2 regions of the Mesorhizobium waitakense genome follow, and region 1 is predicted to be linked to the other one. Evidence: riboswitches for the same ligand, from Rfam matches in the RefSeq annotation. Region 1 holds a riboswitch; the other holds the start of a gene.
What was found. A riboswitch is a leader RNA that binds a small molecule or an ion and turns the genes downstream of it on or off. The one in region 1 is predicted to bind S-adenosylmethionine.
Positions count from the first base shown of each region.

Region 2: it holds a riboswitch for S-adenosylmethionine, as region 1 does, so the genes downstream of both, AC07FD_RS16000 (hypothetical protein) here and AC07FD_RS20330 (O-succinylhomoserine sulfhydrylase) in region 1, are expected to answer to the same signal.

Region 1 covers NZ_JBWKME010000094.1:58,169-63,020, reverse strand. Annotated here, with positions in the region: gene apaG (Co2+/Mg2+ efflux protein ApaG) at 1-191, opposite strand, end outside; gene AC07FD_RS20335 (ceramide glucosyltransferase) at 415-1,566, shown strand; gene AC07FD_RS20330 (O-succinylhomoserine sulfhydrylase) at 1,581-2,771, opposite strand; SAM riboswitch at 2,829-2,906, opposite strand; gene AC07FD_RS20325 (2'-deoxycytidine 5'-triphosphate deaminase) at 3,045-4,139, shown strand; gene AC07FD_RS20320 (ABC transporter substrate-binding protein) at 4,240-4,852, shown strand, end outside.
Region 2 covers NZ_JBWKME010000069.1:7,222-12,073, forward strand. Annotated here, with positions in the region: tRNA gene AC07FD_RS15980 (tRNA-Ser) at 14-103, shown strand; gene AC07FD_RS15985 (hypothetical protein) at 427-915, opposite strand; gene AC07FD_RS15990 (hypothetical protein) at 912-1,253, opposite strand; gene AC07FD_RS15995 (hypothetical protein) at 1,250-1,693, opposite strand; gene AC07FD_RS16000 (hypothetical protein) at 1,693-2,265, opposite strand; SAM-I-IV-variant riboswitch at 2,301-2,398, opposite strand; gene AC07FD_RS16005 (hypothetical protein) at 2,586-3,149, shown strand; gene AC07FD_RS16010 (helix-turn-helix domain-containing protein) at 3,269-3,481, shown strand; gene AC07FD_RS16015 (AraC family transcriptional regulator) at 3,772-4,758, shown strand.

The DNA of each region.
Region 1 (4,852 bases):
ACCTCCTCGACCCGGCCGGTGCCGTCGGTGATGTGCCAATAGCGCGACAACAACTGCACGAACTCATCCGACTGGTTGTCGATCGTTATCTGATAGCCCCAGACATAGCGGTTCTCCGACGGATCCGAGCGGTCCTCCAGATAGAACGGCCTGACCTGCACTTCGATGTTGCGCGTCACGGCGCGGTACATAAGCGGCTCCAAAACAATCCAGGTCGAACTGTCCTCGCTCCGAGCGAGCAGGTCAACGTGCGCGTCTTGTCGCGCCCGGCCTGAAAGGCAGGTGCCGACAAAGAATGTCATTTAAGTGACACATGACAATGGTGGTGTGCACGAAGCGGGCGACTCGGCGCTCTGTCGAACTATTGAAAACGGCCATCACGCGGGCCGTCTTTTCTGGAGTGGCCAGGTCTCGATGGAACTCACCCTCATAGCCGCCTCGCTTTCGATCGCTCTCATCCTTTCAAACCTCGCCAGCATCCTGCTCGCCGCTTCGCGTCTGAAGCGGCACCGCACCATCGCGCCGCCGGCCGGCAAGCCACTGCCGGTGTCGATTATCGTGCCATCTCGTGGTGTCGGGCCGTTCACGCAGGAGACGCTGGAGCGCGCCCTCTCGCTCGACTGGCCGCGCTACGAACTGGTCTTCTGCGTCGCCCATGCCGACGATCCGGTGGTCAGGCTGATCCGTGCCGCCATCGCCCGTTCTCCCAAGGTGCCGGCGCGGCTGCTGATCGGCGACGACCGCATCAGCGCCAACCCGAAACTCAACAATTGCGTCAAGGGTTGGGAGGCGGCGCGCCACGATTGGGTTGTCCTGGCCGATTCCAACGTGTTGATGCCGAGAGACTACGTCCAGCACCTGATGGCTGCATGGCGGCCGGACACCGGCCTTGTCTGCTCGACGCCGATCGGCTCGCGGCCCGCTGGCTTCTGGGCCGAGGTCGAGTGCGCTTTCCTCAACACGCTGCAGGCGCGCTGGCAATATGCCGGCGAGGCGCTTGGCCTCGGCTTTGCCCAGGGCAAGAGCATGCTCTGGAACAAGCCGATGCTCGACGCCAGTGGCGGCATCCGTGCGCTCGCCGCCGAGATCGCCGAGGACGCTGCCGCGACCAAGCTGGTCAATGGCCTTGGCCTGCGCGTCAATCTCGTCGCCGCGCCCTTCGAGCAACCGCTCGGCCGGCGCACCTTTGACGAGATCTGGTCGCGTCAGGCCCGTTGGGCGCGCCTGCGCCGCGTCACCTTCCCATGGTTTTTCGCACCCGAAATCCTGACCGGGGCAGTGGTGCCGCTGGCACTCGCGCTGTTGGCGGCGGCAAGCGCCGGCCTCAGCCTCTCGGCAACCGCCATTGCCGTGCTGGCGGCCTTCTACCTTCCGGAGTGCGCCCTGGCCTGGTCCAAGGGCTGGTACCTGTCGCCGCGCATGGTCGCGGCGATCATGATGCGCGACCTGATCCTGCCGGCGATGTGGGCGCGCGGCTGGCTGGGTGGCGCCGTCGACTGGCGCGGCAACGCGATGACCATCGGCACCAAGGCAGCCGAGCTGGAAGAGACGCCGTCCGGCGCCTGATAGCCAAAGGCTTCTTACTTTGCCGACTTCAGCGCCTGTTCGATGTCTTCCAGAAGATCGTCGGTATCCTCCAGGCCGACCGACAGCCTGAGCGTGCCCGGCCCGATGCCGAGTTCGGCACGCGCCTCGTCGCTCAGATTCTTGTGCGTAGTCGTCGCCGGATGGGTGATCAGGCTCTTGGCATCGCCAAGATTGTTGGAGATCAGCACGATGTCGAGCGCGTTCTGCAAGGCGAAGGCCGCCTGCTTGCCTCCCTTGACGTCCAGGCAGATCAGCGTCGAGCCGCCCGACATCTGCTTCTTGACGATGGCCGCCTGTGGGTGGTCAGCACGGCCGGGATAGATGACGCGGGCGATTTCGGGCCGCTCGGCCAGGAAATCCGCGATCCTGCCGGCGCTTTCCGTTTGCTGGCGCACGCGCAGCGGCAGCGTCTCCAGCCCCTTCAGCAGCGTCCAGGCATTGAACGGCGACAGGCTGGGGCCGGTGTGGCGGAAATAGTCGTGCAGGTTCTCGTCGATCCACTTCTTGTCCGACAGGATGACGCCGCCGAGACAGCGGCCCTGGCCGTCAATATGCTTGGTCGCCGAGTAGACGACGATGTGCGCACCGAGCTGCAGCGGCTTCTGCTGCAGGGGCGTGGCAAAGACATTGTCGACGATCAGCCGCGCACCGATCGAATTGGCAAGCGCGGCAACCGCGGCGATGTCGACCACTTCCAGCGTTGGGTTGGTCGGGCTTTCCAGGAAGAACAGCTTGGTGTTCGGCTTGACCGCTTTTTCCCAGTTGGCGATGTCGGTGCCGTCGACCAGCGTCGCCTCGATGCCATATTTCGGCGCCAGCGTCTCGACCACCCAGCGGCAGGAGCCGAACAGCGCGCGTGCTGCCACGATATGATCGCCGGCCTTGGCGCTGCACAACAGCGAGGCCGTCACCGCGGCCATGCCGGATGCGGTGGCGCGCGCGTCCTCGGCGCCTTCGAGCGCGCACATGCGCTTTTCGAACATGTCGACGGTCGGGTTGGCGTAGCGCGAGTAGATGAATCCCGGCTCCTCCCCCTTGAAGCGGGCTTCGGCGGCCTGCGCCGTTTCGTAGACATAGCCCTGGGTCAGGTACATCGCCTCGGAGGTTTCGCCGAAACCGGAACGCAGGGTTCCGCTATGCACGAGTGTCGTTTGAGGCTTCCAGTTACGCTTCTTGGTGCTCATCGCTTTTGTTCCAGACACAAAAAAACCGGCCGCGAAAGTCGCAACCGGTCCATACGGCCTTGCGGCCCGACGGTCCTTTAGCGACTTGTTTAACGTGGCTGCAAGCCGACCGGCCAAATCACCACGGGATAACGACCCTTTAGACCCGCGCCACGCTTGCGTCAATTGCCGGCTTGATTAAGAGGTTTGTACCAAGCAGGTTCCGCAGCAGTGTTCCACGGTTTTGCGGCAAGAACCTGCGAACAGAAAATCGCCTGGCCTAGGAGTGGAGCCTTGCGGCAGACAGGCATTCTTCCCGATCAGGACATTTCGGCGCTGTTCCGGTCCGGCGCGCTGAAGTCGGCGCGCGCGTTCGATGCCGATCAGATCCAGCCGGCGAGCCTGGATCTACGGCTCGGCGACAAGGCCTGGCGGGTGCGGGCCTCGTTCCTGCCGGGTCCCAACCACAAGGTTTCGGAAAAGCTCGACCGGTTGCAGCTGCACGAGATCAATCTCGCAGAGGGGGCGGTGCTGGAGACCGGCTGCGTCTATATCGTGCCCTTGCTTGAAAGCCTGGCATTGCCGGCGGACATTTCGGCCTCGGCCAATCCGAAGAGTTCGACCGGGCGGCTCGACATCTTCACCCGCGTCATGACCGATCGCGGCCACGAGTTCGACAAGATCGCCGCCGGCTATCACGGCCCACTCTATCTCGAGGTCAGCCCGCGCACCTTTCCGATCGTCGTGCGTACCGGTTCGCGTCTGTCCCAGATCCGTTTCCGCACCGGCAATGCACTGCTCTCGGAAGCCGAGCTGCATGACCTGCATCGCGCCGAGATGCTGGTCGCAACCGAGCCGCCGAACATTTCCGGCGGCGGCATCGCACTGTCGATCGATCTCAACGGCGATCAGAACGGCCTGGTCGGCTATCGCGGCAAGCATCACACCGGTCTCGTCGATGTCGACAAGCGCGCGGCACAAGAGGTCGTCGACTTCTGGGAGCCGATCCACAAGAGCGGCGCCGGCGAACTGGTGCTCGATCCCGATGAATTCTACATCCTCGTCAGCCAGGAAGCGGTGCATGTGCCGCCGCTCTACGCCGCCGAGATGACACCGTTCGATCCGCTGGTCGGCGAGTTCCGCGTCCACTATGCCGGCTTCTTCGATCCGGGTTTCGGCCATTTGGCGTCCGGCGGCACCGGCAGTCGCGCAGTGCTCGAAGTGCGCAGCCACGAAGTGCCGTTCATCCTCGACCATGGCCAGATCGTCGGCCGGCTGGTCTACGAGCATATGCTGAAGCGGCCGCAGGCGCTCTACGGCACCGATCTCGGCTCCAACTACCAGGCGCAAGGCCTGAAGCTGTCCAAGCATTTCCGCCCAGCGCGCTGAACCCAATTCCCGTCGGGCAATACACTTGCCTGCGCTGGCTCGTCATGCTTGGCTGGCTTTCTGGTCGCCAAGCTGGCGGCGTTCAAGGGGAACCAAGAAAATGCGGATTTCAAAATGGATCATATCGGCAGCAGGTGCTGCCGTGTTGCTGATGGCGGCCGGCTCTCTGTCGGCGCAGGCTGCTGAGAAACTGAAGATCGGTACCGAGGGTGCCTATCCGCCGTTCAACACCATCACCCCGGACGGCAATGTTGTTGGCTTCGATATCGACATCGCCAATGCGCTGTGCGCGCAGATGAAGGTCGAGTGCGAGATCGTCACCCAGGACTGGGACGGCATCATCCCCGCCCTGCAGGCCAAGAAATTCGATGCCATCATCGCCTCGATGAGCATCACCGAGGAGCGCAAGAAGCAGGTCTCCTTCACCAACAAATACTATACGACTCCGCTCGCGCTGGTGGCGCCGAAGGATACCGAACTCACCTCGACCGAACCGGCAGCGCTTGCCGGCAAAACGGTCGGCGCTCAGGCTTCGACCACGCAGGCCGACTATGCCCAGAATGTCTACGGCAAGGCTGGCGCGGAGGCGAAACTCTACCCGACCCAGGAAGAGGCGATCACCGATCTGACGAACGGCCGTCTCGATGCCGTCATCTCTGACAAGTTCGTGCTGGTGGACTGGTTGAAGAAGGCAAGTGAAGGCTGTTGCAAGC
Region 2 (4,852 bases), on a different contig from region 1:
AAATATCACATCTGGAGCGATGGCCGAGTGGTTTAAGGCAGAAGTCTTGAAAACTTCCGTACCGGGAACGGTACCGTGGGTTCGAATCCCACTCGCTCCGCCAATGCTCTTACGGGGGACGATCTAGACATCGCAGCCTGCCATACCGACATGTGACCGGTCGGACCATCCTGCCCCGATATGGGCTAGTGCGCTGCCCTTTCACGGCGGTAACAGGGGTTCGATTCCCCTTGGGCGTACCAGTAATTTCAATACATTAGCTGTGATCCCTGATCTGCGGTCCCGATAAGGGACCCGAAATGCGCTGCAGCTTTGGTGTGCTCAGCATGAACAAACCGACTCCTTGATCTGAGGTATTGGCATCCTGCTTCGTGCCAAACGATCCCGCGCGTCTTCTGCCATCTGGCTCCAACCGATGTTCCTCCCTTACACCCATGACTCGACGACACGGGGTAAGTCGTCCGCATGACGCTCAAGGCGTTGGGTCATGCCCTTTGCGGTCATCAGACGCTCGCGCAGCGGGATCAGGTAAGGGGACGTAATGAAATCGTCCGGTGACTGCGACGGGATCGTGTTGCCCTCGCGGGTGATGTGGAAAAGCTTGGCAGCGAAGCAGGTTGGGAAGTCTGCCGGGTGTTCAAAGACGATCCACATCGGGAAAGGGTAGGCGTCGTCGGGCGTCGGCTCAGCCCTTGCCCAGCCGTGGAAATCGAATCCGAGCCGACTGGCCTCACCGTCGTAAAAGCGGGCTTGCTCCTCAGTCTGCCAGGCGCTGACCATCGGCTGCAGGCCCGCGAGGTGGTCAGCCTTGCTGTGGCACGCGAAGAGGTAACGCTCGCCGAGGAAGACGCACTTGCGGAACACCATGCCGGAGATGGTCGCCTCGATCACTTCGGGCTTGAAGCTGTCGGTCATCGCGGCCCGCCTTTGGCCCGAAGCATGTTCGTCAGATACCCCGCGATCATTAGCGCATCGGCCACAGTCGTCGGTGCCGGCATGTCCAGAGCGGCTAGCCGGTTGCGGTCATCGCTGAACGCTGCCACCACCCAGCATCTTCCGTCCTCGACCAGATGGCCTTTAAGCCCCTCGTCATTGATCACAATCGACCAGCCGTCGATCGCCGGCCTCACCCACGCCGAGCGGCCCTCGCCCTCGTACCGCAGGGCGAACCCCGCAGCGCGGAACAGTTTGCCTTCCTCACTGGCATTGGCCCCCTCGACCATAATGTCCCAGAATTGCAGGAAACTGGTCATGGCGCCACCTTTCGACATACCCTCGCAGCAGCAGCTGCGAGCCTGGCCCGCTGCTTCTCAATAGCCGCGGCGTGGTTGGCAGTGGGAGCGATACCGGCGTTGGCCGCATGGTAGCCGTAGCTGCGCGCGCAATGGCGACCGCAGAAGTGCGGATCCCGATAGCTCTCGCCGTCCCAGAGCTTCGCCCAGTCGATCCAGCATTCGACATCCTGCCGCCAGCGCACCTCGACGGCGATCCTGCCGGTCAGGCGCTCGACCTCCGTGACGCTGTCGGGGAAGTTGTTGACGTAGGTGTTCTCGCCGTAGCGGCGCACGTAGGGCGGCGCTTCGCCGAACGAGGCGTAGGTGAACCGGCGATGGATGGTGGCGCCGCAATTGCGGCACAGCGGCCTGATCACAAGGGGGCGCTCGCCGCTGACTTTCGCACCGCGGCGCAGCATCACGCACCCTCCACGATAGCGATTGGCAGCCGCAGGTCGATCAGCCGCGCCTGGAGCAGCGAGATGGTGAGCTTGTCCTTGGCATCGACCCATCGGCTCTCGTCGTTGGAGACGTCGCCGTTGCAGAAGATGAGGTGCGGCTCGCCACTCCCGCGCCGGAGCTTCGGGCCAAGGTCGAGCTTCTTCAGCAACCGATAGGCACGCGCGCAAGGGCCACTCTCCAGGTCGAAGCCGGTCTCCCAGAGCCGTCCGTCCATTTCATCGTCGTAATCATCAGGGGTGATCCCGTGCTCCTCCTCGATGGCCTCGGTCTCGGACCGGGCGTGGTGGCCGATGCCCTCGCTGACGAAGAACTCGCGCCAGGTCGGCGGCGGAGGGCAGAAGCTCCACTGCCCGACGGTCAGGAGGTATCCCTGCTCGCCGTTCTCGTACCAGCAGATCGTCTCGGCCACCTGCGGTGGGGAAGCCAGCAGTGGTCGATCGGTTCGTCCAACGAACGCCTCCGCATCCTTGACGAACGCCGCCGTGAGCAAACTGCCCGCTCCAATCAGAAAACCACGTCGTGAAAGCATAAAAACCTCCAGGGTTGACACACGCATCTGGAGGGTTGGCGACCTGCTGTTGCCCGTTCTGGGCCACATCGTCGTTGCCACCTTTGCCGGTCAGGCTGGTTGGCGGGGCCGAAGCCCTCTCTGGATGCAAAAGGAGAACTACCGCGCGGGGCCTCGCCCTTCAAGCACCCATGGTGTGGTGCGGGCAACATGGCTGCCAGCCGCAAGCTATTGGCGGCGTGGGGCAAGTCGGCATTCCCGTCCGTCACCACATCGCTGTCATCGCTGGCCGAGGGAATGGTCCCAGGCCGACCGTGAGGGAAACCCCGATGATGAGAGTCATGAAAAGATACACCCCCAACCCCCTAAGAACGATCGCCTATATGAAACGCATCGCATTGGCGCTGCTTGCCGGCGCGTGCCTTGTCACGTCCGCCCATGCTGGCGGCGACGGCTACACTGGTCGCGTTGTCAAGTGGAAGGCCGTCGGGTGGTACGACATTGCAGCGCTGCCCGATGACAAGTCGTGCTCCGCCACCGCCAAATTTGACGGCGGCACGTCGATGATCATCATCGGCACGCCAACGCAATTCATGCTAACGCTTGCCGACAATCGGTGGGCAGGCACCTTCCTCAAGGGCCAGGCCTATGCGCCGACCATCGAACTCGACAACAAGTGGAAAAACCTCGCCGCCACATCGACGTTCAACGGCTCCATCACCATCGACGACATGGGTAAGGGTATGGTTTCCGCCTTCATGGAAGCCGACGCACTGGGTATCAGCATGAATGGTGGCGAGCGCATGGCCGTACTCGACCTGAAATACACACGCTCGATGATGAACGAGCTAGCAAACTGCACCGTCGCCATGTCGACCGGCAACGTCGAGACGTCGAGCTTCTAACCCCTGGCTCCCAATTTCAGCGGCCATGCTGATCGGCATGGCTGTGCTGTGCATCATCGCGGGAACGTTGATCGTTCGCAGCTAGCGCTATTCATTTCATTCCCCCTCAGACCTGTCGCATGAAGGCTATGACCCCTGATCGTTTTCGCGAGTGCCTTGCCGTGCTGCACTGGTCGCAGCGCGGCCTAGCGGAGATCCTGCGCTGCGACGACCGCCTGGTGCGGCGCTGGGCCCAGGGTAGCGAGCCCGTGCCGGAGTCGATAGCCCGCTGGATTGAAAAGCTGACGAACTCGCATGAGGCGTCGCCACCACCAATGGCGCCAGCGCCCTGATCAGCGCGCTACAACCTTCTACATGCACCCGGCGGATGCAGCCGCAGTTGCACCGTCCCCGCGTTCCTCGCGGCGACGGATGTTTCGCCGCTTGAGGCCGGCGGCGCTAGAATGCTGCCTTTATAATAACGGAGCCTGCGCCGCCCGCGCCTTGCCAGCCAGAGAGTGATTTGCGCTGAGCCGCCAAAGGCTCACGAAGCGTTAATCGTGCGTCGTGATAGTGGGCGACTGTGGCCGACCAGAATGAGACTGTTTTCCGACGACTCACAGCGGCGCCGACCGCAGCGGGCTTGGCCACGCGCCTCGCCGTAGCTGAACTCAATCGTCGCGGCATCGATCCGGCCCCTTTGCTCGCCCGCGCCGGACTGTCAGCGGTCGCCCCCGATCACGACGGTCGGATCGATGTCAGGTCGCAGATCGAATTCCTCGAGCAGGCTTCGCGCACCCTCGGCGACGACTTCCTCGGCCTGAACCTGGCCGAGCAATTCGATCTGCGCGAACTCGGCATGCTCTACTACGTCGCCGCCTCGTCGCATTGCCTCGGCGATGCTCTACGCCGCCTCGAACGGTACGCCCAGGCGGCGAATCATGCGTTGATCTTGCGGCTGCACAAGGGCTCGACCTTCCGGCTCGCGCTTTCCTATGCAGGCGTGCCGCGGCACCTCGACCGACACCAAATGGAGTCCTTCGCACTGACGCTCGTCCGGCTCTGCCGGCAACTCGTCGGCCACAGGATTTCTCCGCTGGTCGCGAACTTCGTCCACCAGCGCTCGGGCGATCTGCGCCGTGCGCGGAACCTGCTGGGCTGCGACGTCAACTTTGGCGCCGACTCGGACGAGTTGATATTCGACCCTGCGCTGCTGGACCGGACGCTGGTGGCCGCCGATCCATTCCTGAACCGGCTGATGGTCGAGAATTGCGAGCAGGCGATGGCGGCCCGGCCCACCAACGTGGGCCCGTTCCGCACGATAGTCGAGAACACCATCGCGCCGCTCCTGCCCCACGCCGAGGCGAGCGCGAAGAAGGTGGCCGGCAGCCTCGGGCTGAGCGAGAGGACGTTCGCACGCCGCCTCGCGGCAGAAGGGCTCAGCTTCGGGGCCATTCTGGATGATCTCCGGCGTGATCTCGCCATTCGCCACCTGGAGGAGCCGGGCCTGCAAATCTCCCAGATCGCGTGGCTGCTGGGCTTCCATCAGCCAAGCGCCTTCAGTCATGCCGCGCGGCGCTGGACCGGCAAGACTCCGTCCCAGTACCGGCGTGGCTTGTCATCGTCCTAGCGGATCCTAAGCGTGGGGTGCCGTCGCTGCAGGCGGTGTGTTGCACGCCGCTGCCAACCGCTTGCGGTCAACCGCCACTACCCTAGAGGGCAAT